One region of the Bacillus sp. es.036 genome, then DNA from elsewhere that is predicted to be linked to it. Evidence: riboswitches for the same ligand, from Rfam matches in the RefSeq annotation. Region 1 holds a riboswitch; each other region holds the start of a gene.
What was found. Region 1 has a riboswitch for S-adenosylmethionine ahead of ATG70_RS09485 (sulfite oxidase-like oxidoreductase). Riboswitches for the same ligand answer to the same signal wherever they lie in the genome.

Region 1 (10,650 bases):
ATCGATCGATAATGCTGCACCCTCCGTAAAATGAATGTCTGCTGCTTTTGCTAGTGTTGGAATATGTATACGCATGTCTTCTTTGTTATACAGACCCTCGAGATAGCCTGAGAACATTCCTGAATAATATTGATACTCAGAAGGAGAAATGATTGTCACATCAAACTCTCCTTTTTCTTCTTCAAGCTTCTTCATGATGTAAAGATGAGCATGTCCTGCTCCAATTAACAATAGTTTTTTCAAACTTCTCCTCCTCTGTCCTCTGATTCCTTATCGAATCCATTTAATGTATTTTTCTGACACCTTAGGTAGCCAACCATCAAATAATTTTTCTCTCCAAAATAAATCAGCGGCTTGATTTAGGATAGCACCTTTCGTTGGATATGGATGAATAACTGTAGAAATGTCTCCGATTTTATGACCATGTTCTTTTGCAAACACAATTTCCTGCATCCAGCTTCCTGCATCTTCCCCAACAGCATGAGCACCTAGAATATGCCCCTTCATGTCTGTTATTACTTTTAGAAGTCCATTTTTTTTGCGCTCAGCTATAAAACGATCCACATCTTCTGTACGAACCTTGAAAACACGAATTTGATCGCCATGTTTCTCTTTCGCTTCCTTTTCAGTCATACCAAGATGGAACACCTCAGGATCAATATAAGTAACCCATGGAACGTTCTCATAGCTTACTTTTCTCTTTAATCCAAACACCGCGTTTTGAACAATAAGCTTTCCTTCCATACCGGCTCCATGCGTAAACGGAAAGGCGCCATTCACATCTCCGATTGCATAGATATGAGATTGGCTCGATTGTAATGACGCGTTAACTGTAATAAATCCATTGTCCTCATCTACTGAAGCTGCTTTTAAATTTAAACTATCTGTATTAGGCTTTCTACCCGTTGACATCATAATCATTTCAGATTGGATAACCTTCTCTTCGCCATTTTCAACATACGTCACAACTTTATACCCATTTTCCTCTTTAATTCCTTTTACTTCTGCTTTAAATACAAATGAAAGCTCTTTTTCCAATTCCTTCGTAGCAATTGGAATGATATCATGATCTTCTTTTTTCAGAATGGTCTCAGAAGTTTCAAGTATCGTTACATTGGAGCCAAATCTTGAGAGAGATTGAGCAAGTTCAAGTCCCACAGGACCCCCACCTATAAAAACGATACTTTCGGGTAAGTGATCTAAATTGAAAATCGATTCATTCGTAAGATAAGAAACATGTTCCACTCCGTCAATTGGAGGGACTTTCGGGCTTGAACCTGTGGAAATCACAATTCGCTTCCCTTTGATAGGGTTCTCGCCATCAATGAGAACAGTATGACTATCTTTAAATGAACCTTTGCCACGGTAAATGTCTACCCCTAATTTCTCAAAGCGCTCATCGCTATCAATTTCTTGAATTTCATGAATCGCTTCTTTCACACGATCGATCGCACGACTAAAAAGCACTTCACCACTGACCGTAAGTCCAAACTCTTTTGCGCCTTTATAGATAGCATGAACTTCTTTAGCTGCTGTAATAAAGGCCTTTGAGGGAACACATCCAAAATGAAGACAATCTCCACCTAAACCTGGTTGATCATCGATTAAAGCCACATTTGCTCCCATATTCGCTGCACCAGATGCAACAGTAAGTCCACCAGAGCCTCCACCTATTACAATTAGATCATATTCTTTCATTTGTTCCATCTCCTCTATCCTAATATCCTTTTTGCTTCCGCTAGTCTTTGAAAAGCAGTAAATAGTTCAATTGCTACAAACGCTAGTGTTAAAATAACTAAAAAGTTGTGAAACAAAATCATTGCTGTAAATAGAATAAAACCTTCTGTCCTCTCCGCAGCCCCAGCTTGATAATAGAATGATTTGATTCCTTTTTTCTCTGACACAGCCCCTACTGTAAGGAAGATCGTCATGGCAAAAATGATGGAAGTACTTAATAATAACAGCGCCCACATTGCTTCAGGAAATCGAAAAGCAAGACCTAATATGACACTAATTTCAACTACGCGATCAAAACTCACATCCAATACGGTGCCAAAAGCAGATGGCTTTGTTTTCCGAGCCATTGTTCCGTCCACAGCATCAAGAAAACCTGAAGCCCATAACACGATAACCGCCCAAACGTAATAATCAAGGTAAATAAATATACCAGATGAAATACCAATAATGAATGAGATGACCGTTACTTGATTAGCCGATAAACCTATACGAAGTAGCAAATCTGAGGTGCGATCCATTAGAGGTTGTACATATTTTCTTGCATGAGTGTCAAGCACGACAGCACCGTCCTTATTTCAGTTCTTCTTCAACAGAAGGTCCGAATGCTTTTCTGCGAATATATAAACTTACGAGTAGCAATAGAAGCAATACTGCAGCAGCAATAATGACCGATGAAATATTATTTGATAAAAAACTTGCGCCAAGAAAATTCAACGCAATGGCGCCTGGTAGCATCCCAAGTAGTGTTGCTAAATAGTATTTCCTTCGATTCACATTAGAAACCCCACAAACATAGCTAACTAAATCAAAATGGAGAAAAGGGACGAGACGTAACAACAGGACATAAAGAAAACCCTTTTCCGATAACCGTTTCTCCAGTTTTTCTCCCCTCCGCTTCCATGATTTTGGTAGAATATTCATCCCTAATTTTCTTGCTAATGAAAAGAAAAGAAGAGCTCCTATTGAACCACCTACCACAGCAAGAACTGTACCAAGTAGGGGCCCAAATACTAATCCACCACTGATCGAAATGATCGAGGTGGGAAAGAGCACGAAGGGTCGACCAATACAAATAAGCAGGAAAATTAATGGAGCATAAAAGCCGAATGATGAAATCCAACCACGAATATAAGAAGGTCTAAAATCAAATACGTATTGATTTAGTAAATAAATGACAATGATAAGTGCCGTTAATGCTAATCCTTTTAGAATAGTTTTACTAGTCATTGAGCAAGTCCCCATTGATCTTTCTGATGGGAATATTTTTTCATTTCTTCCCTCTTAGCAATTAACAGAACTTCTTGGCCAGCAACTAAACGGCCATCTGACATAGCAAGAACACTTCCCTGTTCCCATGAGATACGATAGCATTCTATATTATTTTTCACTGTAACCGCGCTTACCTTTCCTGAAACAAAGGTAAAATCCTGGTTACTAGGCTTATCTTGAACAGGAATAGCTTTTAATTTACTAAGTGGAATAAACCCTTCTTCTAGAGCCAAACCTTCTCCAATAATTTTAGCACTCTCCATAGATGAAGGATTTGTGACAACATCATAAGGAAGACCAATTTGAATGAATCTGCCCTCTAACATAACAGCAAGTCTATCGCCCATTTCGATTGCTTCGTCACGGTCGTGAGTGATAAACAGTGAAGTGATCCCTTCCTCTCTTAATAAATCCTTCACCTCACCACGAAGTGATTCTCGTAGTGTAGCGTCAAGTGAGCTAAAAGGCTCATCTAATAAAAGTAGATCTGGTTTCAGCACTAGTGCTCTCGCAAGTGATACTCTCTGTTTTTGACCACCTGATAACTCATGTGGAAAGGCATCTTTCCATTTAGACAGCTTCACTTTTTTTAACATTCGTTCAGCCTGCCTCACACGATCGGTTTTTGCTACTTTTTTTCTTTTCAAACCATAAGTCACGTTTTCTAATACGGTTAAATGAGGAAATAATAACGAATCTTGAAACATCAAAACGACCGATCGATTTTCTGGTCTCAGTCTCACAATTGACTTTTCTCTTAAGTATATGTCTCCTTCATCTAGAGCTTCCAAACCAGCAAGACACCTGAGGAGTGTACTCTTACCACATCCTGATGGCCCAACAACTGTAAAATGCTCACCTTCTTCAAGATGAAACGAAAGGTTTTGCAAAATGGATGTATTTGAAAATTTCTTATGAATATTTCTGCATTGCAATAGCTGGTTCAAAACAATCTTCCTTTCAAACGCGATTAACAGCTCGAATAACCAGCCTCATCATAACTTCCACCAAAACAATAAATAAGAGGGGAAGCAAAGCAAAAAGAATTGAAAATCCTGCAATAACTGCTTCATTCGAACTCGAAAAATAGGGATAATATAACAATGGGAGGGTAATCACAGTACCTCCACCAATAATAGCTGTTAGCGCATATTGTCCTAACGATATAACAAAAGTTAAAAGCATTAAGCTTCTAATACTTGGTAGTAATAATGGTAGTGCAATTGTAAAAAAACGGGTGAATAGACCGGCTCCTAGTACAGACGCTTGCTCATATAGACTACTTCCCATCCTCTCATACCCTGCCCTCATGACACGAATCGCATAAGGTAGTGTAGGAATCAAATGCACAAAGACAACGCCTATCATCTTATCAGCTATACCAAATTGTATCATTGTAAATTGAAGTCCCATTGCAAGTAAAATGCCAGGGATTAAAATAGGAGATAGCAATAGTCCTTCAATAATTGATTTCCCTTTGAACGTATAGTGAGAGAGAGCCCTTGCTGCTGGTATAGCAAGAAGTATATTTAATAATACAACTAAAAACGCAACCTTGAACGTTGTAACAAGTGATTCAATTAATTTAGGGTCTTTCATAATACTCCGCCATGCATCTAAACTTAGTCCGTTTGGTAATAATGCTGGCCATCTCCATCCTACAGAAACGCTTTTCAACCCTATTGTTACAAAGGGGAGGATGAATAATATGATAAACAAAATAAGCATGAAACTAGTTGCTAACTCCCTTTTCCCTAAACCCTTCGAAAATAACCTCATCTGCTTCTCCCCTTTATCATTCTAAGCCTATGTTTTTGCACAGCTCCAATGGAAAGGGTCGCAAGAAGAAGGGCGATTACACCCGGAAGAATCATAGCTGAAAAAGCAAGTGGCCGCTTGCTCCAATCCCCATTATAGAACCATTCATACGCTCTGACCGGAAGCATTTCTGGTCGTGTGACTCCTAATAAGTATGGAATTTCAAACGCAGAAGCGACAAATGCAACTAATATTACTGAAGTTTCAATGAGTACGGGAAGTAACCATGGTAATTCAACTGTTCTAAAAGCATCCCAATTACTTCCACCCAGCGTACGAACGACTTCAGAATAGCGGTGATCGATTTCATAGTAAACAGGCAAAAGCATGAGAATTACAAAAGGAACTTCCTTCCATACATATGTTAAAATGATCCCGATTCCAAATTCCTCTTGAACAAGAACTGGAAAGTTTGCTCGATTTTCTAATGCCCCTATTTGATAAAGCAGAGAAGAAAGCAGCCCACTTTGTGAAAGGAACAGGAACACTAAATAACCTGCAACAAAATGCGGGATTAACATTGGTATCCATACAAGTAGCTTCCACGTTGAATCTTTAAATAATTCATATAACATTCTTGTCATTACTAATCCTATCACTAACGATAGTAAGGTTGACAGAATAGCAACTCGAAATGTTAATTTAAGAGAATGGAAAAAAGCATCACTACTAAAAAGTTCCGCGTATGCTGCGATCGTCCACTCTCCGTCTATTGTTTGAAAACTTTGAGCTACCGCTGACCACGTTCCATACCCTACCAGTAACAATGTGATCGCAATCGCAGGTAATAAATATAAACTTATTTTCCAGTTATTGCTCAATAATCCGATTCGCCCATTCATTATTAATCCACTCCGTGTAACCTGTATCTATGTCTGGTAGCTTATACTCGTTTAAGGCTTCTGTTGAAAGAACACTTTCTCCTCGATTAAGATTTTCAATCATTTGCTGATCCTCTTCACTCAATTTATCGAAATTCAAAACCGTTCCTTCTCCCCACATCTTAGGATCCATTTTAGCTATTTGAGCTTCTGGCGACTCCAAAAAATTAATAACCGTTATAGCTCCTTCTGGATTTGGGCTATTAAATGGAATACTGAGATAATGTGTATTTGAAATCGAGCCAGGATCTTTTAGAACAAATGACTTCGTGCTATCAGGAAACGTTCCATTCTCAATTAAACTTTCAGCTCTTGCTTCATTAAAGCCCATCGTCATTAAGATTTCGCCCTGACTATAAAGCGTATCAAGTTTGGTTAATGATTCAGGGTATGTTTCACCATTACGCCAAAGATCAGACTTAATATCATTAAGGTAGTTCCAGACGTACTCCTCAGAGTCTTGAATAACTTTTTTGTCAAACCCCTTAGATAGAAGACTTGACTCTTCACCTGCCCCCTTCATGAGAAGGTGCTTCACAAATGTATTGCCCGTAAAATCAGAAACGTTAGGATACGTAAACATCCCAGGATTATCGTGAATCCACTGTTTTAATTCACCAAGTGTACTAGGAGGTATGTCGACTTTACTTGAATCGTAATGAAAAACAAACTGAACATTTCCCCATGGAGCTTCTAAACCATCAATCTCCGTTCCCTGGTCATAGTTAGCATTTTGGTCCTGAGTTCCAATATATTCTTGAAAATGAGGCAATTTCTTTGAGAAAGAACCTAGTAATAAATCTGCATTCTTAGCATTTTTAAAGTTTGAGCCATTAATCCATATGACATCAATCGTACCCTCATTTTTGTTCGCTTTTTTCTCTGTCAAAAGCTTTTGCATAAATTCTTCAGTATTCATCGGTTGACGGTTAAGAGTAATATTGTGTTCTTCTTTTAATCGTGGGGCAGCCCATTTATCAATGTATTGATTAATCCCTTCATCTCCTCCCCACATAAAGAGATTAACCTCTGTTCCCTTAGAGGAGGTTACGATTTCATCCCACTCCTTTGACAATACCTCTTTGTTACCCGTTTCATTGGATTCACTATTCCCACATGCAACAATAAAAAGTAGCGTTGCAATGATGAATGTAACCTTTCGCTTCATCTCGTTTCCCCCTTGTATAAACTATCCTAGCAACTGAAAGACACATTTGACGAACTTGATTGTGCTATATACGCATCCATCATCTATTTTCCCCTATTATTATACCCTTTTCAAAAACATGATGCTGTAACGCTCCTTACATCTTAAACATTAGTCATACCACTTCATTTAAAATAAGATTTTTAAGTTCGATCCAAGAAGAAAAGCAATAGCCAAATGGCTATTGCTTTCCTAGTGGGTATGTTAGGCTACCCGGTCATTTATTTTACCTTAACTGTTTTGCATCTTTCTACGAACAATCACACCGGTTGCTGCCATCGTTGCAAAAATCGCTGCAACAATCCATTCGATTGGCATTTGCTGTTCAGCAGTTCCACCCATACCTGTTTTCGGCATGTCAGTAGGCATTGCTTCCATAGCGAATTTATCCGGGAATTGATCTACAAAAGCTCCTGATAAACCTTTTGCTGGCATATACATATGTGCGTAAGCTTCACGAACAGAATCATAAGCAGCATCATAATCTTCCATTGTGTAGTTATCAAAAGCAGAAATTAGCTGGGTAACGTGCATTTGAAGTCCTTCAGATAATGCACCCGCTTCTAGTCTTCCTTCAGTAGCTGTTTCAAGGAAGCTTGAGAAATCAGCTCGATAATTTTCTAATGCTTTCATCGCTGCTTCTTTTGCTTCTTCATCTTCAGCTCCTGTTGCTTGAACGTACTCGACAAAGTTACCGATATGTCCAGACCACATTTCTTTAAATTGATCTCCTGCTTCCTCACCATAGACGGAAGTAATGGCAGCTGCGAGATCATCCGTATTCTCACTCAATGCAGCGGCAGAAGCATCGAAATCTTCAGATCCGTCAATACCGTTTTGCATCGTCATCATAGCAAACCCAGCATGCTCAGATAAAAGGTGACCTAGTGTTGCACGAAGATCCGATGCTGGCGTTACGGCTTTTGTATTTTCGAATTTATCCGGAAACTGGTCAGTAATAGCTCCAGAGAATCCTTTAGCAACCATTTGCATGTGCGCAATAGCCTCACGTTCTTTCTCATATGCCATTTCATAATCTCCAGCTACATAGCTATCGAATGCGCCTATCAATTGATTAATGTGTGCCTGAAGTCCTTCTGATAACGTATCGGCTTCTAGACGTTCACCAGTTGCATTTTCAAGGAACATGGAGAAATCTTCTTTATAACCGTCTAAGCTATCTAGCGCTTTTTGTTTTGCGTCTTCATCTTCATTCCCTGTTGCTTTCACGTAATCAACAAAGAATCCGATATGATTACTCCAGATTTCATTAAATTCAGCACCAGCTTCTTCACCGTAAACAGATGTAATCGCAGCTGTAAGATCTTCTGTATTTTCACTTAAGGCTCCGGCTGAAGCTTCAAAATCGGCAGATCCTTCAGCACCTTTTCTCATTGTTTCAACTGCAAGATAAGCATGCTCACTAAGTAAATGACCAAGATCCGCACGAAGATCAGCTCCTGGAGTTTCAACTGTTGGCTTGTCCATTTGCTTCTCGTGATCAGCAGCGAATGCTCCTGCAGTTGGTATTAGAAGTGAAAAACTAAGTGGAACAATTAGAAGTCCTTTTTTCCAGTCAATCACTTTCTTTTTCATATTCTTGTTCGTATTCATTTTCAAATCAACTCCCCTTAATTTTTGATTTACACTTAGCTAACGGAGAGAAGATCATTTTGGATCATTTTTATTTATGTTTTATTCGATAGTAAAAAAATCAGCAAACCCCCTTCACACGAGGGTTTGCTGATTTTTTTAGTTTATTATATTTTTTTAAAAGTAGAAATTCAGCAAAGCTCATTATCTAGTATTCATTGGTTTTTGATAATTTAGTCGAAATCCTTTTTCTCCCATTCGTCTTCAGGTATATCTAAATCCTCACCAGAAAAACGTTCTTCTTTAAATGGATCAGCATAATTATGAAAACCATTTTGTTCCCAAAAACCAGGTGAGTCCGCCTCAATAAATTCTATCCCTCTTATCCACTTAATACTTTTCCAAAAATAAAGGTGTGGAACGACTAAACGTAACGGCCATCCGTGTTTCGCTGTTAACTTCTCACCGTCGATCGAGTGAGCAAGTATAACATTATCATCTAATAAGTCGGTAAGATGAATATTTGTCGTGTAATTATGGTCTCCATGAAGCATAACATGATTCGACTCAGGGATAATATCGAGTTCTTTTATAAAATCCTTCATCAACACGCCTTCAAACGTATTATCAAAGCGAGACCATCGGGTAACGCAGTGTATGTCACATGTCACCTTCTTCTGAGGTAATGCAAGAAGTGCATCATAAGAGAGAGACTTCACTCGCTACATTTCCAAACACCTTTAAGTCCCACGTTGTCATATCATAAGTCGGAACATCTCCTTCATGGAGAATAGGGAACCTTTCCGTTAATACCTGTCCTGGAGGAAGACGCTCTCCATACTTTTCGTTTGCTTTCGGTACTTTCATTTTACGAATACGGTCCGCTTTCTTCACAGACTTCACACCTTTCATTTTTTCATATGTAACAAAAAAACTCTTCCAATATAGGAAGAGTTCAGTCTTTAACAGAGCTCTCCCTCATCTTCCAGAGCTAAAGCTCTGCTGGAATTAGCACCTTGTTTATCAGGTTGCCGGGCATCAAAGGGCCAGTCCCTCCACCTCTCTCGATAAGGAAAAAAACATGTAATTGTGATTCATTCTATCGGTACCCTTTATTTATTGCAAACCTTTTCTAGAGTGCTTAATCTCCAATCTACTAATCTAGTTCTTTCTGCATCTTAATAAAAGAATAAACCCCTCCATTTGTATGTTGTTGAAAAGAATTATTTTTTTGAAACCCTGCTCTTTGATAGACTTTAATTGCTCTCTCGTTAAAGTCTGCAACAGACATAACGAGTGAAGATGGTCTATACAATTCAATCGCTTTTTCTATGCCAGCTTTTAAATACTCATATCCATGACCATTCCCAACCAGACCTGGACTCATCCCAAGTCCGATTTCAACTTGGTTACCTGATTTAAGAACGTAACTAAAAAAACCTATGAACTGATCCAGGCGATAAACGCTCCAGTAATGAGGATTATTAGCTGCTACTTCCCGAAATTCATACAAATCCTCAGGGTCTTCATCCATATTATAAAATGAGTAATCAACGGTATATTTCCATTAAATGACTCTCGCTGCATCTTGTTCACTCATTTGTTTAAGAATATAGTTCATTCTTTCCCTCTCCTTCTTTTTACTCATAGGAAAAGCCCCATGCCGGGAAATGCATGGGGCTCACACTTTATATTTTAAGGGGGACAGGAACCGGGGAAGTTCCTGTACAAACAGTGTAGCAAGTTCCAGGGGAATACTGATTGATTATGAGTTGTTTTTCACATTCTTTTAATAAATGAAAAGAACGTGGCAAACTATTTATAAACCATGATCGTTTGAAGTTCTCGAAAACCAATGTCTTTATAAATGTATTTTGCGAAGTTAGAGGAATACACATTCAAACGAATCTCCTCATATCCTTGTTCTTTAAAATTTTCAATACTCGCTTGCACAAGCTGCTTAGAGTACCCCTTTCCACGAAACTTCGGAAAAACAAATACATCGTAAATGAAACCATGTTTGCTTTCCGTAAAGTAATCCGTGTTTTCTCCAAGTAGTACCCAACCAGCAATTTCTCCTTTATCCCGATAAATGAGGTGGTAACCACCTCGATCAAGTATGGAAGATACTATTTCAAGTGCTTT
Region 2 (10,650 bases), 350 kb from region 1:
TGGGGTTCCTCTCACAAGGGCTTGTTCAAGAAATCCACAGATATCCGCACATTCTCTGTCCAAACGAATACACTCAGCCATCATTTTTACATCTTCTTCTTTTAAACAAGCGTCATAGCAATGATTGCATGCCGTCATACATTCGTGGAGTGTTTGAATCATTGAACCGTACTTTTCGTGTGACATGATTAAATTCCTCCTTCATAATGTAATACACTGTCATATTTTCCTATTTACTTGATAATAAACGTGAAAACGAAATAAAGTTGTTAAAATGTAAATTTCATTAATTCTGCACAAATTCTGGATAATTTGAGGGAAATGTTGAAAGTTTAAGTAGGAGACATGAGGGCGCAATTAGTTTATTTTACCCTGATCGATTAAAGTGACCCAAGATTCCCCGGCATCTTTTGTTTGATAGAGACTACCATCAGATGTATGAAAAGAAATCTCATTTTCATTTTGTGGATTCACCGCGAGATAATCAATCGCCTTTTCTATTTTGTTCGGCATAGAAATGGGCGTTTCTTCTCCGTTCTTAAAGGACACAAGTTGGCTAGCTGCTCCCTGTTTGACGAAGATGATACGGTCTTTAAGAAAAACCATAGAGGTGATAGAGCTGCCCTCTGTAATTGGTGTAAACGACTCTCCTTGATCTTCAGAAAGGTAAAGTCCCTTTGGCGAAGTTATGGCTACGACGTTAGCATCACTAGGGTGAGCAAAAATCCCATTAATTTGATCTGGAATGCCCTTTAGTTGTACTTTATTCCATTCACTTGCATCCTCACTATAATAAACCCCTATGTCCATTTCGCTGTTCTCCTGTTGATTTACAGCATAAATGCTGTGCGTTTCATAGCCTACCGCTAAATAGTGGAAATCGGATTCTCCTTGAAAACCTAGCTGCTCTAGCGTCTTTCCTCGATCAGTACTTTTGATTAATCCAATCGGATTTGGTAAATCTGATTCTTCGCCAGGGTGTCCACTACTATAAAAACCATCAGACGCGGCCTGGAAGCCCATATAGTCATTGTTGTTTGCTTTAGCTTCATACCAGGTTCCATCAAGATAAATCAGCGGTCCAAGATGAGTCGCCACGAATAATTCATGTTGATTGCCAGGATACCCGATTCCATGAACATGGTTAATTTGCTTGCGTGAAGTCGGTTTATAAAAGCTTGATTCTGATAACGATGCCGTTTCTTTTTCTTTCTTTTGGGTTTCCTTTACCTCATCATTGCTTTCTACTGGTTTTGAGTTTTCTTCCTGACATCCTGCAATAATGAGAAGCAGTGCCCCCAAAACTATTATCCAATGTTTCTTCAAAACAATTCATCCTTTATGTGTTGTCTTATTCATTCGCTATTGCGCAGCGTCTATAAACTTTATTGCTCAATAGGAGATAATTCATCTTCCGTTACCCATTTATGATTGGTTACCTCTTCGCCTCCAGTTGTCGGCATATAGTCTATCATATAAACAGTAGTTTGGTTGGCTGAATCAATTGTTGCATTTGCTCCTTCCATCCCTTTCATATGGGAAGCATTAAGCGTTACTTCTGTCCCGGGTGTTAAAGGCGCGTTATCAGGTTGATCAAGTTCCTCGTGGATCACCCATTTGTGATTCTCTACAAGTTCTCCACCATTCGTAGGCATATAGGAAACAACATATGAGGTAGTTTCAAAAGCTCCTGAGATCGTGGCTTCTGCACCTTTCATTCCTTTCATATGATCTGTTTCAATGATTGCTTTACTGCTTTCTGGATATGTAGGATTTTCAGCCCTTTTTAACCCTTCAGGTACTTCTGAAGAGCCGGAGTGTTCCATCTCTTCCATGTGATTCTCGGAGTTTGCTGAAGAGTTAGAAGTCGATTGATTGTTTCCGGACTCCTGGTTTATTCCCTCGTTATTGTTTCCGCATGCTGAAAGAATAAGTGATAGTGATAATCCTAATCCTAAAATAACTTTTTTTGTTTTCATGAATACCCTCCTATGATTGGTTTCATTTACCATCAAAGACTACTTTATCTGGAAATTGTGCACTTATCGTGCAGATTTTATTTGTTCACAGTATGATCAAAAGTTGTCTATCTTAAATAAATCACAAAAAAACAGCCGCTCAATTGAGTGGCTGACTTCTCTTTATGCTTGCTCAGGTGGTTCGCCAATAACGCGTACTTCACGTTCAAGCTCGACATCAAATTTTTCTTTTACTGTTCTTTGAACGTGATGAATCACATCCAAATAGTCTGTTGCAGTAGCATTATCGATATTTACAATAAATCCAGCATGCTTTTTAGAAACTTCCGCCCCACCGATTCGAGTACCTTGGAGCTCAGAGTCCTGAATTAATTTACCTGCGAATAGTCCAGGAGGACGTTTGAATACACTACCACAAGAAGGATATTCTAGCGGCTGTTTTGTTTCGCGCTTCTCAGTTAGGTCATCCATGATCGCTTTGATTTCATTATAGTCGCCATCTTTTAGAGCGAAGGTTGCTTCTAAAACAAGCAAACCTTTTTCATCTACGTTACTGTGACGATAAGATAAATCAAGTTCATCAGCGGTTAATTTAATTAACTTTCCTTCTTTCGTTACAGCGAGAACACTTTCGAGACAATCAGCTATCTCTCCACCGTATGCTCCTGCGTTCATATAAACAGCTCCACCAACAGAACCTGGTATACCACATGCAAACTCAAGACCGCTAAGTTTTCCATCACGCGCAAATTCAGATGCATCAATAATTCGAGCGCCTGCTTGAGCAATCACTTTTTTGTCTTTTTTATCAATCAATTTTAAAGAAGACAGATTCAAGACAATACCGCGAATACCACCATCTTGAATGATTACATTTGATCCTTTCCCTAGTATCGTTAAAGGATATTTCTTTTGATAAGCATATTCTACGGCTGCTCTTGCATCTTCAATTGTGTTAGGAAAAACAAGAACATCTGCACACCCACCCATCCTCGTATAGGTGTGGGCATTTAAAGGCTCATTTATTTTCAATTCCGCTTCTGGCAAAATCGAGCGGAGTTCATTTATTACATTTTGATTATCCATAGGCTACCTCGCTTATAAAACAAGTTCTTTTTGTTATGATTTCATTAGAGTTTCGTTGTGTCACATATTCAAACACATTTAAAATAATAACACAACTGATGTCTGAATATGATCATTTTGACAAAAGAAGCTACTATTTTTAAATGAATCTTACGCTAAAGATATAAAAAGCAAGATTTTTCATTGTGGAAAGCTGCTTTTATAACAAAAATCGGGCCGGGATCAATCGTAAAATGTATTGATGTTTTATTACATGCAGACATATCTGTATTGGTTCCATTTTCACTTTCTTTTTATCGTTATTGCCAATACGTTACAGGCCTATTCTTTTTGCAGTAAAAAACGGAGAGGTTTCCCGCTCCGTTTTGTCATCATCTATGCCTTCTGTCGATAAGCCGTATTGTTTTTCTTTAACGATTCATCTGATCCAAACAGAAAATGTTTCTCCATATTTGGAGAGTAAATAGAATTCACAGCTGTTCTACCTACTGTTTCAGCGACTTCTCTCAACATACTTGGAGAAGCACCACAACATAGTCCAAAATAATTTACCCCGACACTTTTTGCTTCTTTTGCCCATTCTGCTAGTTCATAACGGTTGCAATAAAGTGGATCGAGAGATGTTGGAAAGGTTGTCTCTGTTGGCAATGTACAGGCACATCCGCCGTCAGGTAAGTTAAAAAATGTTGGATGTTCTTCTGTTGTTCGATAAGGAATTGGAAGTGCGCCAACATATCCAGTAACAGACTGTCTAATTTTCTCGATGTATGGCTGCATTGTAGCAGGTCCTCGAAAGCAGTTCATTCCAACAACTAGCGCTCCATGTTCTTCTAACAACCGGCAAGCTTCCTCAACGGTATAGCCGTCTCTTAAAATGTTTTCACTCATAAGTCCAAGTGTAATAACTGCTGGAAGATCTTGTTTTTGAATTTCTTCTAAGGCTATTTTCGCTTCTTCGTAATAATAAAATGTTTCCCCATTAATGAAATCAACGCCTTCTTCTTTACTCCATTTTACCATCTCGGAGAACATAGACCGTATTTGTTCTTTACTATTTTCATCTTCTGGATCAAATAGATTCGTATTGGATATATTCCCTGCTACAAGTGCTTCTTCTTCAGGATGTTCCTTCGCTACCTCTTTAGCGAGGCGGATGGCTTGTCGATTTAGCGGCTCTAGCAAGTCTTCTTTTCCAATAATTCTCATTTTCTCTCTGTGGCCATTATACGTAAAAGCTAGCACGACATCAGATCCTGCAAGCATATAATCTCGATAGGTTTGTTTAAGAGCTTCAGGATTATCTAGGGCAACTTCTGGCACGAATGATCCTGCTTGGAGATAACCACGTCGTTCTAATTCAAACAGATAACCTTCCCCGCAAATGACTGGGCCATCTTGCAGGCGTTGTTCAAGTGTTCTTTTCATGTGTAACAGCTCCTTATTCTCTGTAAAATAAAAAATCCCTCTTCTTAAAAAATAAGAAGAGGGATTGCTAACAGAATCCTCCTCTTATCTTCCAGATGACATCATCTGTAGGATTTGGCACCAGCTTCAACTGAAGTTGAAAGGTTGCCGGGCATCATAGGGCCTATTCCCTCCGCCACTCTTGATAAGAGTATTGATTTAATTTTTGAACATGTTTGAAATTATAGACCTGGTATATTGAAATGTCAATGCTTTATCTGATAATTATGAAATGTCAGGATCATTGTCCGCTTTTTAATCGATAGATGCGATCTTCACGTCCAAGCGGCTCAACAGACATGGATCCAGAAGACACAAAAGAATCGAGATAAGTGCAAACTGCATAGTAAATTTTCGGTTTCTTTGTCGAGTAGCGTTTGTCTTGAACTTTTCCTTCTTTGATTAAGAGCTCGCAAATCATCAACGCACTCTCTGTACCTTGTTGAATATAGCCGTCTATCGCTTCCTGAGTTGGAAACGAAAGATCTCCCACAAAATAAGTTTCTTTCGGTTTCTCAACGTTGTTAACGGGTAAAGGTTCTTTCGCTTCGTCAGCGAACAAATCAAAAGAGCCTTGTAACTCATCTTGAGATAAAGTTTCTTTAGGTTGCAAGTCTTCTTTTTTCTGTGTTGGGATATCTAAAGCCTCTAACGTATTACTACCTCTCTGTAACGCTTCCTTTTCTTCACGGTAACCCCTGATTAAACTGTTTAACCGTTTTTCTTGTCGATCAAGTAACGGAAGTTGTAAGGAAAGTGGCTCTTCAATATCGGTTGGTAGCTTCAAACCTTCAGGGATATCATATGTAGGCGAGCCGTTTTGCTTTTTTAATAAGAGTTCATCTAACTCATAATCAATTTTTGTAAAACCTTGTACAACTTCTTTTACGATGGTACCTGGTAAGCCAGTGTGTTCTTCGAAATGGTTAATCCCAAAACGACGCACTTCACCAGTTTTTACATGTCGAACAATGTATTGATAGCGTAATGCACGACCACATTCGCATTTTAGATCTTCTGAGACAGCACCTGCATCCAGATAATCGTCTAGTATCCAATCGTCAAGCAACATTCCAATTTCCTCATCAGTAGCTCCGTTTGGAATCATTCTTCCTTTACTTTGAGCAATCACATTGGCAAAAGCTGTTTTTTTACCTCGTTTAAGAGTATTCATAAGATATGATTGTTGGTCAAATGTAAGATCTTGCAGTAATTGATCTCTCTCAGAGTTCGTAAGGCTCTTTGTCATATAAATCCCTCTCTATGCAATAGTAACGCCATTATAACAGGTATTGCTGTTGTGATGACCCGATCAACTTAATTCTTATAAGAAGAAAAGCCAATCCTGAAAACGAATTGGCGATTTGTTAGGAAAATTTATTTTCTTTCAGGCATAAATGATAAAGATCCTCTGGCACCAACTACAACTCTTTTGGAAACAACTTTTCCGCCTTCATCGTATAAAAGATAGAGTTTTCCTTCTTTCACTTCTCCTTTTACATAAGAAGCTGATGGGTATAGGTCCTTTAAATCATCTATTTGATATACTTTTACCCGTTCTCTAGTTTGATCGAACACTTCAAGCGAAGTAATTTGTTTATTTTCTCTAAAAATATAAATATCGTTATATCCAGACTTTATGCTTGTATCTTCCCCCATTAACTCAAAAGGTAGGCTTTCACGTTGATAATCCGTGTATAGTCCAGATCCAATCCAGATGCATAGTAAACTAAAAACAATCATTAACCCTTTCATATTTTGTCTCCTTACTTACAAGTTGAACTCAAGCTAGCTTGTTTTCAGTGTATGCATTAAAAAATGGTTGGTGTGATTGCCTTTGCATATAAAAAGACGCCACCATTTATGGTGAGCGTCTTTTCATTCGTGCTATTTTCCTGCGTTTTCTAGTTTCTTCACTTGCTTACTACGAAGCTGACCGCAAGCTGCATCAATGTCTGTCCCGTTCTCATGACGGATCACGCAGTTAATGCCGTTCTTCTTAAGCGTATCATAGAACGCAAGAATCGATTCTTTTTCACTACGCTGATAAGAGTGATCATCAACCGGGTTGTATGGAATCAAGTTTACGTATGAAAGATGGCGCTTATCAGCTAGTAGATTGGCGAGTTGTTTCGCTTCTTCTACGTGATCATTAACATCTCTCAACATAATATACTCGAACGTAATTCTGCGGTTGGTTTTCTCAAGATAGTAATCAATTGCAGGCATTAGTTTTCCAAGTGGATAAGCTTTATTGATTTTCATAATCTTGGTTCGAAGCTCATCATTAGGCGCGTGAAGTGAGATCGCAAGGTTCACTTGTAAATCTTCATTCGCAAAATCGTAAATTTGCTTCGCAAGTCCACTTGTAGAAACCGTGATATGGCGAGCGCCAATGCAAAGACCTTTTTGAGAATTAACGATATGAAGGAAGTCCATCATATTATCGTAGTTATCAAATGGTTCCCCAATTCCCATAATAACAATGTGACTTACGCGTTCTTCATTAGCCTTTTCATCAAGGGCGTGCTGAACGTTCATAATTTGCTCAACAATTTCTCCACTTGTAAGGTCACGGCTCTTTTTAAGAAGTCCACTTGCACAGAAGGAACAACCGATATTACAACCTACTTGTGTCGTCACACAGACCGATTGACCGTAATGAAAACGCATGAGTACCGTTTCAATAACGTTTCCGTCTTGGAGTTTGAACAAGAACTTGATCGTACCGTCAGAAGATTCCTGCTTGATTTCTTGAGTTAATGTCTGGATAGCAAAATTCTCTTCCAAAAGCTTGATACAGTCTTTATTTACGTTATTCATTTGAGAAAATTCTTTAACACGTTTTTTATAGAGCCAATCCCAAACTTGGGAGGCACGGAATTTTTTGTGACCACGTTCTAGCAACCATTCAGTTAGCTGATCAAACGTTAATCCGTATATCGATTCTTTCATTTATAACCCTCTTTTCAATTCTTAGCCATTCATTCTAATACTACTAGAAGTATAACCAAGTCGCAACCGCTTAGTCTAGAATAGTGACATCATTTGTAGGAATTAGTGAAAAAGAAAACGACCTTCCCCATTAGGAAAAGTCGTTTGCTCCTTAAAGTAGCGGAATAAAAACGAGAATAAGAAGATCGAAAAGAATATGCGATAGGAGTGGGACCCAAAAATTTTTTGTTTTTTCATATAGCCATCCCCACGCCATTCCGCCGCCTATTGCTGCTGCTACTAATAAATAGGCATCTGAGTACAGATGGGCTGTCGCATATAAAATGGTTGCAATGAAAATGGTGTCTCCTTTTTTATACCGTTTTAATTGTTGCTGGATATACCCTCTCCAATAAATCTCTTCTCCTGGGATGACGATTAGAATAAGACTAATAAAATGCCAAGCTTTAACTGGTTCCACAATATCGTAAAAGCGTTCCATGTCTTCAAATAATGAGGGATAAACCCACTTGATTCCTTCTATTCCAATATACGAAATCGCATAAAGCAAGATGGCACTAATCAGGATATAACACCAGTTGCTAATTGTTATTTTTCGAAACGAAAGTGTTCCTGTTTTCACACTTAGGAAAATTAAAATCGCAAGTGTGACAGTAAAAACAGGCCAAAACGTTTCTGGATAGTGAACAAAGCTTAAAAACAAGAGAATATGCGCTAATAAAAGTGTGCTAAGGATTATGATTTTCTGGTTCATGCGTTCGTCATCCTATCTTGTTGGCCATTTTTCTTCATCGTACCCTGAATGTATCGAACGCATGCCAAAATGAACAACCTGGATAGGTTACGATGTGCTAAAAAAGCTAGCAAAGTTCGCTAGCTTTTTGCTTACTTGCTTTGAGATTTACATTTTTCTTGAATGACTGTAAGGGCACTTTCTTTATCAGGCTGATCACTTTGGTGCCAGCGAATTTTTCTTCCAAATTCGTCCGCCTTCGCATACGCATAGATTTTTCCTTCGTATTCCGCCACGCTAATTTCCCAATAATACGTCACTTCTGCCCCAGTAGGCTGGGTAACGTCAACTGGATAGAAAAAGTAATCGACTTTTTTTAACATAATATCAGCTCCTTCATTATTGATTCAAAGCTATTTTAACAGATTTTCTTTTCCCAGTTTGTTTTAAAGTGTGATGTTTGTCACTTAATGTTTAGGTGATTTTAGATAAGCTATATGTGAAAGAGATCACATTAACCTCGTAGAAAAGGTGAGAAAAATGAATGGACTCCAACTTTTTGCGGCATTAACGCCGATTCTTGCGGTATTTATCTTGCTTGTTCTACTACGCCTTCCGGCTACTACCGCCATGCCAGGAAGTTTACTACTTACTGCAGTCGTAGCTTTTTTCATTTGGAAAATACCAGTTATACAAATTGTGGCAGCTTCTTTGGAAGGGCTGATCATTGCTTTATCGATTATTTGGATTGTATTTGGAGCGATTCTGCTTTTAAATACGTTACGAAACAGTGGAGCGATTGATGCGATTCGAGCGGGATTTATGGGCATATCGATGGACCGTCGGGTTCAACTCATTATTATTGCCTGGTTGTTTGGTGCATTTATTGAAGGAGCAGCAGGGTTTGGTACGCCAGCTGCAATTGGTGCTCCGCTTCTAGTTGCTCTTGGATTCCCTCCCCTTTCCGCCGTTACGATGGCGCTTATTGCAGATAGTAGTCCTGTTTCATTCGGAGCGGTTGGAACACCTATTATCGTTGGTGTAGATCAGGGGCTTCGACAGGGACCAGCCGTTGCAGATCAAGTAGCAACTTCCATTGGTAGTCAGTCAATGGGAGAGTACCTTCAGGCCATTACTCAAAGTGCTGTCATGATTGACCTTTTTGTCGGCACGTTAATTCCTTTAATCTTAGTGATGATGTTAACGCGCTTTTTCGGTGAAAATCATTCTTGGAAAGAGGGGCTCTCTATATGGAAGTTCGCCTTATTTGCTGGGTTTAGCTTTACCGTACCTGCTTTTATTGTAGCTACTTTTCTAGGACCTGAATTCCCCTCTATTATTGGTGGGCTTGTTGGCCTTTCCATCGTGATTCCAGCTGCCAAAAGAGGCTTTCTTCTTCCTGATGAGCCCTGGGATTTCAACCATGTAAACCAAACGAACTTGAAGCCTCACCATTCTCTTTCATTAGGTGTAGCCTGGATTCCTTATTTGCTCGTTGCGATTTTATTAGTGCTTACGAGGTTAGATTTTCTTCCGATAAAAGGATGGCTCCGGTCCGTTAAGATAGGCTGGCAAGACATTCTCGGAACGGAGATCAGTACTTCTTTTGAACCTTTTTACTTACCTGGAACTATTTTCATCGTTGTTATCGTCGTTACCATCTTTCTGCATAAAATGACACGAACAGCTGTGAAAAATACAATGATAGAATCAATAAAAACAATGGTTGGGACAGTCGTTGCGCTTGGAACAGCGGTTCCTATGGTTCGGATTTTTATCAATTCTGGTATTAATGGTTCTAATCTCCTGAGCATGCCAATGGAGCTTGCGACACTTGTAGCGAACGCAGTTGGCGATGCCTGGCCACTTGTTGCCCCGTTTATCGGTGCACTCGGCTCCTTCATTTCTGGAAGTGCGACATTTAGCAATATGATGTTCTCACTCTTTCAATTTAGCGTAGCGGATCAGCTTCAAATGAATGAACAACTTGTCCTTTCACTTCAAGTATTAGGTGCTAATGCAGGGAATATGATTTGTGTTTTAAACGTTGTGGCAGCTGCTTCTGTTGTCGGAATGGTCGGGAAAGAAGGAACGATTATTCGGATGACGATGGGGCCTATGTTGTTTTATGCGGTTGCTTCTGGAGTACTTGGATGGATTGCGATTATGGTGTTTTAACTTGATGCCTTAAAAATAAACAAAAGCCGATGGTGCAGTGCATGCAACATCGGCTCATTTGTTTTTATCCAAGATTTTCAACGTCCCAGGTTCGTATGGAATAGAATCCATCGTCAATCTTCTCTTTTTCATTACGAAGCGTTTCAAGTAATTCTTTTGGAAACCGCTGCATGGAATCGTGATGGATCTCCACTCCATTATAACCACTATAAACAGGTACAGTAACGATTTGTTTTTCAATCGTATCAAAACAAT
Region 3 (10,650 bases), 1.3 Mb from region 1:
CCACCTCCATTATTTTTGAAACAGGAATGAAGGGAGACGAGGCGGCGGTTGAATTTGACATTGTTTCTCGCGCTAAGGCAAACGAGCTGAAGGAACGTGTGGCTACAGTAAAAGAAACAGAAGAATCTGATGCAGCATTAGAAACAAAGGAGAAAGCAGAAAGGGAAGTGCATTTTAGAGCTAGGAAAAAGGATCTCTTGAAAGCTTCTTTTACTTCCTTAAGCTTTCTTTTCTTTCTTCCTTTGATTGCTAGTTTTTATTTCAAACTAGATGACATTTTTGGAGTCGAAGACGCGGAAGGATTGTTTGTTTTTCTATTACAGTCAGGCTGGCTCATTGCGACGATCGTCTTCCTGGTTATTCTCGTATCCATTGTATTTGGTATTAGTCGAACGTTTCTAAAGTATGGAGGTTTTGAAATTGCAACGGATTCGGATCGCATCTACATACAAAAAGGGGTGCTGGATGCTACGAAGTTTTCGATATTAAAACATCGCGTTCAGGCAATAGAAATTCGCCAAACAGTGCTCAAGCGCTTATTGGGTCTTGCGGAGGTAAAGTTAACGAGTGTTGGTGAAGCGCGATCTGATGAAGAAAAGCTTGAAAGTAATTCTTTGTACCCGTTTTTACCTGTCCATCAAGCCTATGAAATGATTGAAGAGATCTTGCCATCCTATCAGGTAACGAAGGAGATGGATCGACTGCCACATGCCTCCCTGTTCATTCGACTAATAAGACCAAGCTTCATATGGATAATTGGAACAGGAGTGCTGTGGTATTTTCAGCCTGATGTATTAACTATTCCATGGTGGATCCTTTCAGCGGTACTCCTTCTTTTTGTAAGTGTGATCCGGTATTTGGATTACAAGCATACAAAATACACATTAAATGCGTCTTTTGTTCAATTTAAAACTGGAGGGTTATCTACCTCGTTGTTTGTAACAAAGCGGAGCAAAGTAATTGAAATTAGCATAAAGCGCGGCTTTGTCCAAAAGTGGTTCGGAGTGGCTTCCGTTGGTATCGTGAACCGTTCAAAACCTGTTCATCATTCAGGGGTTGAAGATGTTCCACAGGAACTAGCAGGTGCTTTTTATCAGTGGTATCTAGGAAGAGGGAAAGAAGTGCAATTAATCAAGAGATAGTAAAGAGGAAGAAAAATGCTTATTGCATGAGTTTTTTAGTGCCAAACGTAAATTTCGTAGACTTATATCATCATGTAAAGATGGGTGGAAGATCTCGTGAATAGGAGAATCATTATCTTTCTTATTAGGGCATTTAGCCTTGCTTCCAAAATTGTAAAAGGTAAAGGAGTTTATCATGTTAGCGATTGGTATAAGAGAGTTTCAAAATCTATTTAAAAGCATTCGATCGATTATTATTATCTTGTTTATTTTTAGTGTAACGCTTGGTATTGCAAAATTAATAAGCAATTATAAAGAAGTATTTAGTGAGGTTGGTTTAGACGGGGATATTTATATGGGCGGTTTAGTATTACTTATTATAGCGGCCGGACCATTATTTGTTGCTAGCCTTTCTCACAGTGCTATTAACCAGGAAATTCATTCAAGAACGATCCGTTTTCTTGCTACAAAGGTTTCTAGGGAGAAGATCGTTCTTGGTAAATTCCTTGGAATAGCCCTGTATTGGGTGGTGTGTATTTTAGTTGCTTCGCTATTAATCCTTCCTTTTACAAAAGGGTTTTATTTCAATCAGTTTATGGAGTCGCTTATTTTCATCCTTTATTTTGTAGGACTTGCTATATTTCTTTCAACTTTGATTACGAAGCCTGGGATGACCATGTTCCTCGGAATTATTCTTGCGATCCTGTTGCCCATCATTGGCTTATGGAGTCTTGGATCAGAAAACCTCATCATTGATCTATTAAGCTATTTAACACCTTATTATTATTATTATAGTCTAGGTGAACATATCTACACGTACGTTGTGTTGATCTTCCCTATACTGTTCGTATTAGGAAGTCTACTACTGATTAGAAAGAAGGATTTTTAATGTATGCAATTGAAACAGAAGGATTAACAAAAATCTATGCCAAGAAGAAAGTAGTCAATGAGATTGATCTAAAAGTAGAACAAGGTAGCGTCTTTGGGTTTTTAGGAAAAAACGGAGCAGGTAAATCGACCTTTATTAACATGCTAGCGGGGTTAATCCATCCAAGTTCTGGCTCGTTTAAGATTCTAGGAGAGCAGTCTCATCAGAACCAAAAAATGGGTGTTCTACCAGACTACTCAACGTTTTATGATGATTTAACAGCTTTCCAACACCTAAAGTACTTTAGTAGACTTTTGAATGTAAAACTACCAAAACCGGAAATTCTTGACCTTTTACAACGAGTAGAATTAGAAGAAGCAGCACACGTAAAGGCAAAGAAATTTTCGTTTGGTATGAAAAAGAAGCTGGGAATTGCACAAGCTTTAATCAATGAACCGGATATCCTCTTTCTTGATGAACCTACATCAGGAGTGGATGCGAACGCCGTATTAACCATTCATCGCTTAATTCAAGACATTTCTAAGAAAGGAACAACCATCTTCTTAACCTCTCATAATTTAGATGAAGTTGAAAAGCTGTGCGATGATATTGCGATCATGAACCAGGGTGTTATTACAGCTAAGGGAAGTATGCAGCAATTGAGAGCTAGGTATCAAAATAAATTGATCGTGTTTATCAAGCATTCGCGTTTGAACGAAAAACAAATGAGTTCACTAAGACCTCAATTAGATGAACTAGCTAATAGGGTTGAATGGGATCAGGAATTAACGACTGTCACAGTAGATGGTGAATGGCTAATTCCAGAAATTAATCGAAGCTTTTTGCATGCGAATGTGGATGTGTTTCGGATAGAGGTGGATGAACCATCACTTGAAGAAATCTTTATAAAAATAGGTGGAAACCAACGTTCAGCCTGACTGGATAGGGAGAAGACGAAGATGAAAGAATTAATTGCCTATCGTTTTACAGAGTTTATTGATGCACCAATTGACCTCGTTTACGAATGCTTACATAAAGACGAGCATGTTCTAAATTGGAATACAATGATTGTTGAGCATATTTATGAAGGGCGAGAGGATGAAATGGGAGCAGGTTCTCGCTTTAAATCAAAGCAAAGGATTGGGAAGAAAGAGTACACGTTTGAGACGGAAGTGCTTGTTCACGAGCCTCCACATAGAATCGCTATGAAAACGACAACGAAAGAGGGAATAAATTTTACGCGGTATGAGTTGATTGAAGGTGATGGAGGAACCCAATTATCGATCGAAGCAAGCTTAATTCCTAAAAACGTTGTGTATTTTCTAGCAGGAAAGTTGACGCTTTGGATGAGTAAATTTGTCTTTGATGAACAATACTTAGCGTTTATTCAATATGTGTACGATCGGCAATCCAATATACATCAAGGCCTCGAGGTCATCTGCCATGAAGAACAGACAGGTCAAGAGTTTCTCGCTATCGCTTATCTGAATGAAGGACACTTATGGGATGTTTACTTTAGTGTAGAGGACGAAGAGTTGTGCGAGAGATTACTTGCAAAGGGCTATGATGGAGCCTGTGATTCAGAAGTTTATCTTTTTGAAGCGATTCACTATGTTGATGCGGAAGAAAAGTTTATCGAATGGGTAGAAGAGGTGTATCTCCCATTGAAAAGCCCCTCGTCACCCGAATAAAAAGAAGGACAACTTTTTTAATAAGTGCGGAATTTCGTTTGAGTAGTGGCATTTTTAAATTATTAAACATCTATGCTGCCATTTTAGGGGCCTTGCTACACCAGAGCTGGTGTTGCGATAGCATAGGATTTTCTTATGAATGGTATGATAAGTGGAATATTAATTGGAATAGATAGAATAATGGAGGTACCCTCATGCAACAAATAAAACAAATCGGTGATCGTTTTTACTACCAAACACCAGTATCCGAAACAGACCGACCGATTCTAGGGATGGTAGTTGGGGATGAAAAGTCGTTAATGATTGACGCAGGAAATTCAGAAGCTCATGCACGTTATTTTCTAGAGGAACTTTCAGATCGGGGGCTTAAAAGACCTGATATGGTAGCACTTACCCACTGGCATTGGGATCATATATTTGGGTTATCCGCGCTCAGAGATACGGTTTCGATTTCTTCTTTTCAAACGAAAGAAGAAATGGCTAAGCTTATTCCCTTATCATGGTCTGATGCAGATCTTGATCAGCGTGTAGAAGAAGGAACGGAAATTGAATTTTGTGCAACCGCCATCAAAAAGGAATTCGTGAATCATCGTCATATTACGATTACTCTTCCGGATCTAACCTTTGAGGACAAACTGGAAATCGATCTTGGCGGCGTGACGTGTGTCCTTCAACATGTTGGCGGAGACCATGCGGCTGACTCGGTGGTCGTCTACATAAAAGAAGAAAAAATTCTATTTTTAGGCGATTGCTTTTATCCTGATATTTTTTCTAGTAAAACCAACTATACGGTGAGGACGACAAACCAACTGCTTGATGTACTAGAAGGCTTTGAGGGCGAATGGGTGATTTTATCACACGGAGAAGCGATTCCGATTGAAGAGTTTAAGAAAGAAGTAAAGCTTTTGCGAACAGTTTCTTCCATTACGGAAGCGTGTAGGGGGAATCAGCAAGAAATGCAACGTTCTTTCAAAGGTATCGTTGGCAGAGAGTTGAACGAAGAAGAACGTGAAGTGATTCAAGAGTTTGCAAACGGGTATAGCCTGTAAAAGGGTTTTTCTGGAAGGGGTTAAGGGGAAGAGTTATACTAGGTGATGGGTTAGAGGAAGTGTCATTAAAGGAGGCAGTATGAAAAGTTTTAAAAAGCTGATCTATGGATGGTTTTATATCGTGAGCCCGCTTTTATATGTGATAGGCAGCGTATTATGGAAAGTTTATCTCTCAAATCTTCCGCTCTCAGAAAGTGTAACGGACACGCTTTCTATTCTCGGAATCTACTATTTCTTCATGAGTATTTTCTGGTTTTTCACTATGAACCGGGTGGAACAGGTGTCTCAAGAGATGACACATGATCAGCAACAAAAAGAGGGCTCAACTTGAAAGATTTCAACTTGCTTACATATAAAGAAGTCACAATCCGATATGCGGTGCTGACGATTTTGCTGTCGCTTACAATCTTTGTGGTACCGTACTATTTACCGATATGGACTTATCTTGTTTGTATGGTTATTGCCATCACTAGCGTTGGGAGAACCCTTGTGAAATGGCTGCGTGGTGAGGTGAGAAAAACGTCTCTTAAGGGAGAGGTCATACGAACCTGTACAGTTTCTTTTATGGCTATTCTCTTACTAGTAACCCCGCTTCCTTATTCGATTGGGGTAAAACTGGGGATTGTTATCTTTCTATTGATTGTGAATATGTTTGAAATTATGAAGTTAAAAAATAAGCATCAACGTTCATGAAAATAGACCTAAATCATTTGACTCATTTTTCTTAATGAATGTTTGCGATCATCACGTTTCATTTAATTGAATGGTGATAATTTTCTAATAATACATTGACATTTTGTTAAACAAAAGATATTATTTGAAACAATCATTGTTATCAAAACTTTATAGCAACATTTCTTATCAAGAGAGGTGGAGGGACTGGCCCTTTGAAGCCTCGGCAACCGATGAGTTGAATAATCAACTCATACTGTGCCAAATCCAGCAGGTGTATCCTGAAAGATAAGAAGATTGGCATCGTTCTCACAAACCTTTCTTCTTATGCTTAAAGAAGAGAGGTTTTTTATGTGTATCTTAGAAGAGAGGAGCATGCTTCGTATTCATACGGTTTTAAATCCGGGTAAACAACTTGTATTACATTGAATTAACTATGCGAGGTGGATTGTATTGCATTTACAGGTTATGAATAGTCCTTTTGATCAAGAACAAACGGAACTTTTAAATCGTCTATTACCAACACTAAATGAAACGCAGAAAATTTGGCTGAGCGGGTATCTTTCTGTTCCGGGAGTGGCAGAAACAGCGGCAACAACTGAAGCTCCCTCAGCTGAAGAAGCGTTCTCAAAGAATGAACCAAAAACGCGTGAAATTACGATTCTCTATGGCTCTCATACGGGAAATGGTCAGTCTCTAGCAGAATCTTTTTTTGAGCGGCTTGATCACGAAAAGTACAACGTTACGCTCTCATCCCTCGATGATTTTAAACCAAAGTCACTTAAGAAAGTAGAAGACCTTTTATTGATTACAAGCACGCATGGAGATGGAGATCCTCCTGATAATGCGCTAAGCTTTTACGACTTTATCCAAAGTAAGCGAGCTCCTGAATTAGGAGAAATTAGATTTTCTGTCCTATCACTTGGAGATAGCTCGTATGAATTTTTCTGTCAAACTGGGAAAGATTTTGATAGACGTCTGGAAGAATTAGGAGCTACTAGAATTTATCCTCGTGTCGATTGTGATTTGGATTTTGAAGAACCTGCGGAAGAATGGTTTGAAGGTGTCATGAGTCTGCTGTCTGATGCCCCGTCCAAGAGTGAAGCGTCACCTTCTAAGGAAGCTAGTGAAACGAATCTTTCGTACTCAAGAACGAATCCGTTTAAAGCAGAGATCTTAGAAAATATTAATTTAAACGGACGAGGATCGAATAAAGAAACGCGTCATCTTGAGCTTGATCTTGAAGGATCCAATCTCGTATACGAACCAGGCGACAGTCTGGGGATTTATCCAGAAAATGATACCACGCTTGTGCTTCAACTGATTGAAGAAATGAGTTGGGACCGAGACAGCCATGTGGTCATAAACAAGCAGGGAGACGTGCAGTCTCTTCAGGAAGCTTTGACGAAGACGTATGAGATTACAAGTCTAACAAAACCATTGCTTAAGAAGATTGCGGAGCTTACGGAGAGCGCAGAGCTTCTCCGCATGGTGAATGCCGAGGGAGAAGAGCTTAAGACCTACATTTACGGAAGAGATCTTATTGATTTGGTGAAAGATTACGGACCGTGGGAAATCGCTGCAGAGGATTTTGTGAAGATACTGCGTAAAATACCAGTCCGTCTTTACTCTATTGCAAGCAGTCCGAAAGCGAGCGAAGACGAAGTTCATCTTACAATTGGGGCGCTACGATATGACGCACACGGTCGCGCTCGCACTGGCGTCTGTTCGGGACAGTGCGCTGAACGGTCACAGCCAGGTGATCAACTTCCAGTCTTTGTACAGCGGAACGAGAATTTTAGACTGCCAAACAATCCCGATACACCTGTCATCATGATCGGGGCAGGTACGGGAGTGGCGCCGTATCGTGCATTTTTACAGGAACGAGAAGAAATTGGCGCAGGTGGCGATACGTGGTTGTTCTTTGGTGAACAGCATTTTGTCACCGACTTTCTTTACCAGGTTGAATGGCAAAAGTGGTTAAAAGATGGTGTGCTGACTCGCATGGATGTCGCTTTTTCTCGTGATACGGATGAAAAAGTGTATGTTCAACACCGCATGCGCGAGCAAAGTAAAGAACTATACGAGTGGATCCAAAAGGGAGCACACATATACGTATGTGGTGATGAGAAATATATGGCAAAAGATGTTCATATTGCCCTCGTTAACATACTTGAGAAGCAGGGTGGATTGAGCGAATCTGAAGCTGAAGCCTACTTATCGGATCTCCGTAACGAGAAACGCTACCAGCGAGATGTGTACTAACCGTGATGGAAGGAGTTTGATTATGACGAATAAACCGGTAACGAAAGATGGAAAACCGAGTGAAATGGAAAAAATCAAAGATGAAAGCCGCTATTTACGGGGTTCTCTTGTGGAAAGTTTTGCAGATCCGATTACAGCCTCCATTCCCGATGCGGATACAAAGTTATTAAAGTTCCATGGAAGTTATATGCAGGACGATCGCGATATTCGTCAGGAGCGGAAGCAGCAGAAACTTGAACCAGCTTATCAGTTTATGGTTCGCGTCCGGTTACCTGGGGGTGTTGCGACTCCGGAGCAGTGGTTAGTGATGGATGATCTGGCGAATGAATATGGAAACGGTACGTTAAAGCTTACGACGCGTCAAACATTTCAAATGCATGGGATTTTAAAATGGAATATGAAGAAGAGTATTCAGGCAATGGATTCTGTTCTGATGGATTCTCTTGCAGCCTGTGGTGACGTGAATCGAAACGTGATGTGTAACGCCAATCCGTATCAATCTGATATTCATGCAGAAGTGCACGGATGGGCACGAAAACTAAGCGACGACCTGTTACCGAGAACAAGAGCGTATCATGAAATTTGGTTAGATGAAGAGAAGGTGCTCGATCGTAAAGAAGAAGAGATTGAGCCAATGTATGGGCCTCATTACTTACCGAGAAAATTTAAGATTGGTGTTGCGGTTCCGCCATCAAACGATGTGGACATTTTCTCGCAAGATCTCGGCTTTATTGCAATTCTTGAAGATGGCAAGCTTCAAGGGTTCAATGTTGCCGTAGGCGGTGGAATGGGCATGACGCATGGCGACACAAGTACGTATCCTCAGTTGTCCAGAATCATTGGCTTTTGTTCACCTGAAAACATTGTTGATGTGGCCGAGAAGATCATTACGATTCAGCGTGATTATGGCAATCGTTCAGAGCGTAAGAACGCTCGCTTTAAATATACAATTGATCGAAGAGGACTTGACTGGGTTCGGAACGAATTGAATACTAGACTTGGCTATGAACTAGAAGAAGCTCGTTCTTACCACTTTGATCATAATGGCGATCGCTATGGATGGGTCAAAGGGGATGGCAAATGGCACTTAACGCTCTTTATCCAAAATGGGCGTATTGTTGATTTAGAAGATTATCAAATTATGACCGGACTATGTGAGATTGCGAAAGTTCATACAGGTGATTTTAGGTTAACACCGAATCAGAATCTTATTATTGCAAACGTAGCAGAAGAGAAGAAAGCGGAAATCGATCAACTAGTCGCTGCATACGGTCTGACAGACGGGAAACAGAATTCAGCCCTACGCCGTAATTCGATGGCCTGTGTTGCCTTCCCGACATGCGGTTTAGCAATGGCAGAAGCTGAGCGGTATTTGCCTTCTCTTATTGATAAAATCGAGGAGATTGTGGATGAAGCGGGTCTAAGAGAAGAAGAGATTGTGATTCGTATGTCAGGCTGTCCGAATAGCTGTTCACGTCCAACATTAGGCGAGATTGCTTTTATTGGAAAGGCACCTGGTAAGTACAACATGTATATGGGAGCCGGATTCGTTGGCGACCGATTAAGCAAGCTTTATAAAGAAAACATTGGTGAGGAAGAGATCCTTGCTTCTCTCAAACCGATCCTCTTTAACTATGCAAAAGAAAAAGAAGAGAATGAGCATTTCGGTGATTATGTGATCCGAGCGGGATATGTTGAAGAAGTGCGATCAGGACTTGATTTTCATAGTTAATGCTTTGACAGAAAGAAACCCAAAGATCACGGGTGTGAACTTTGGGTTTCACTGTTTTTTACAAAAAACGGAGGTGCAAGTATGACATATAGCATGGTTTCCCATTTAACTTGTCCAAAGTGCAAAGAAACATATGATGCCGATTCAATTCAACAGCTCTGTGTTTGTGGGTCGCCACTTCTCGTTGACTATAAGCTTGATGAAGTGAAAAAGCACGTTACAAAGGAAATGATCGCAGGACGGGAGCAGTCACTGTGGCGGTACCATGAGTTGCTTCCAGTAAAAGATGTAGCGAATAAAGTCAGTTTTGAAGAAGGAATGACGCCGATCTTGCCACTTCCTTCTCTTGGTAAGGAAATGGCGATTCCATATTTGTACATAAAAGATGAAGGCATGGTTCCAACTGGTTCATTTAAAGCGAGAGGTGCGGCGGTTGGGGTTTCAAAGGCAAAAGAGCTTGGTGTTCGGAACTTAGCGATGCCGACGAATGGTAATGCAGGAGCTGCCTGGTCGCTTTACGCTGCAAAGGCAGGATTAGAAGCTCATATTGTGATGCCAGTTGACGCTCCTGAAATTACGAGAAAAGAAGTTAGTATTTCTGGAGCCCATCTGCATCTTGTGAACGGTTTGATTAGTGACGCAGGGAAAATCGTAGGTGATCTCGTGAAAGAGCAGGGATTTTATGATGCTTCTACGCTTAAAGAACCTTATCGAATTGAAGGTAAAAAGACGATGGGGTATGAAATAGCGGAACAGCTGAATTGGGAACTTCCTGATGTGATTCTTTATCCGACAGGGGGAGGCGTTGGCCTGATCGGCATTTATAAAGCGCTTCTTGAGCTTCAGAAGCTTGGTTGGATCAAAGAAGAGAAGCTTCCGAGATTAGTTGCTGTTCAATCAGATGGGTGTGCTCCGATTGTGAAAGCGTTCGATGAAGGGAAAACAGAATCAGAGTTCTGGGAGAATTCAACCACACATGCGTTTGGGATTAATGTCCCAAAAGCCATTGGTGATTTTCTTGTTCTGGACGCGATCTACCAAACGAATGGTTGTGCCATTTCCGTTTCTGAAGAAGAGATTCGTGAATCGCAAAGGGAAGTAGCGACTCTAGAAGGGCAATTTGTGTGTCCGGAAGGAGCCGCTACGTTTGCAGCAGCCAAAACACTCAAAGAACGCGGTTGGATAAAAGAAGAGGAACAGGTCGTTTGTTTGAATACGGGGCTCGGGATAAAATATCCGGATGCATTTGATG

Region 2: linked by a shared signal. The riboswitch ahead of ATG70_RS07685 (homocysteine S-methyltransferase family protein) and the one ahead of ATG70_RS09485 (sulfite oxidase-like oxidoreductase) in region 1 are both predicted to bind S-adenosylmethionine.
Region 3: linked by a shared signal. The riboswitch ahead of ATG70_RS03015 (assimilatory sulfite reductase (NADPH) flavoprotein subunit) and the one ahead of ATG70_RS09485 (sulfite oxidase-like oxidoreductase) in region 1 are both predicted to bind S-adenosylmethionine.

The regions. Positions count from the first base shown of each region.
Region 1 covers NZ_PDIZ01000001.1:1,843,244-1,853,893, forward strand. The annotation lists gene ATG70_RS09440 (FAD-dependent oxidoreductase) at 1-243, opposite strand, end outside; gene ATG70_RS09445 (dihydrolipoyl dehydrogenase family protein) at 271-1,698, opposite strand; gene ATG70_RS09450 (CDP-alcohol phosphatidyltransferase family protein) at 1,713-2,294, opposite strand; gene ATG70_RS09455 (TVP38/TMEM64 family protein) at 2,308-2,964, opposite strand; gene ATG70_RS09460 (ABC transporter ATP-binding protein) at 2,961-3,953, opposite strand; gene ATG70_RS09465 (ABC transporter permease) at 3,967-4,785, opposite strand; gene ATG70_RS09470 (ABC transporter permease) at 4,782-5,666, opposite strand; gene ATG70_RS09475 (ABC transporter substrate-binding protein) at 5,635-6,873, opposite strand; gene ATG70_RS09480 (copper amine oxidase) at 7,144-8,493, opposite strand; partial or broken gene ATG70_RS09485 (sulfite oxidase-like oxidoreductase) at 8,739-9,399, opposite strand; SAM riboswitch class I at 9,481-9,579, opposite strand; gene ATG70_RS09490 (GNAT family N-acetyltransferase) at 9,662-10,039, opposite strand; gene ATG70_RS09495 (GNAT family N-acetyltransferase) at 10,321-10,650, opposite strand, start outside.
Region 2 covers NZ_PDIZ01000001.1:1,494,564-1,505,213, reverse strand. The annotation lists gene ATG70_RS07705 (four-helix bundle copper-binding protein) at 1-186, opposite strand, end outside; gene ATG70_RS07700 (F510_1955 family glycosylhydrolase) at 358-1,326, opposite strand; gene ATG70_RS07695 (YdhK family protein) at 1,386-1,979, opposite strand; gene murB (UDP-N-acetylmuramate dehydrogenase) at 2,142-3,065, opposite strand; gene ATG70_RS07685 (homocysteine S-methyltransferase family protein) at 3,441-4,490, opposite strand; SAM riboswitch class I at 4,572-4,681, opposite strand; gene ATG70_RS07680 (DUF3895 domain-containing protein) at 4,771-5,778, opposite strand; gene ATG70_RS07675 (hypothetical protein) at 5,907-6,284, opposite strand; gene rlmN (23S rRNA (adenine(2503)-C(2))-methyltransferase RlmN) at 6,417-7,484, opposite strand; gene ATG70_RS07665 (CPBP family intramembrane glutamic endopeptidase) at 7,636-8,238, opposite strand; gene ATG70_RS07660 (hypothetical protein) at 8,370-8,600, opposite strand; gene ATG70_RS07655 (L-lactate permease) at 8,758-10,395, shown strand; gene ATG70_RS07650 (hypothetical protein) at 10,460-10,650, opposite strand, start outside.
Region 3 covers NZ_PDIZ01000001.1:558,898-569,547, forward strand. The annotation lists gene ATG70_RS02980 (PH domain-containing protein) at 1-1,142, shown strand, start outside; gene ATG70_RS02985 (ABC transporter permease subunit) at 1,318-2,010, shown strand; gene ATG70_RS02990 (ABC transporter ATP-binding protein) at 2,010-2,927, shown strand; gene ATG70_RS02995 (SRPBCC family protein) at 2,949-3,680, shown strand; gene ATG70_RS03000 (MBL fold metallo-hydrolase) at 3,875-4,729, shown strand; gene ATG70_RS03005 (hypothetical protein) at 4,809-5,060, shown strand; gene ATG70_RS03010 (hypothetical protein) at 5,057-5,422, shown strand; SAM riboswitch class I at 5,585-5,696, shown strand; gene ATG70_RS03015 (assimilatory sulfite reductase (NADPH) flavoprotein subunit) at 5,855-7,666, shown strand; gene cysI (assimilatory sulfite reductase (NADPH) hemoprotein subunit) at 7,689-9,398, shown strand; gene ATG70_RS03025 (threonine synthase) at 9,480-10,650, shown strand, end outside.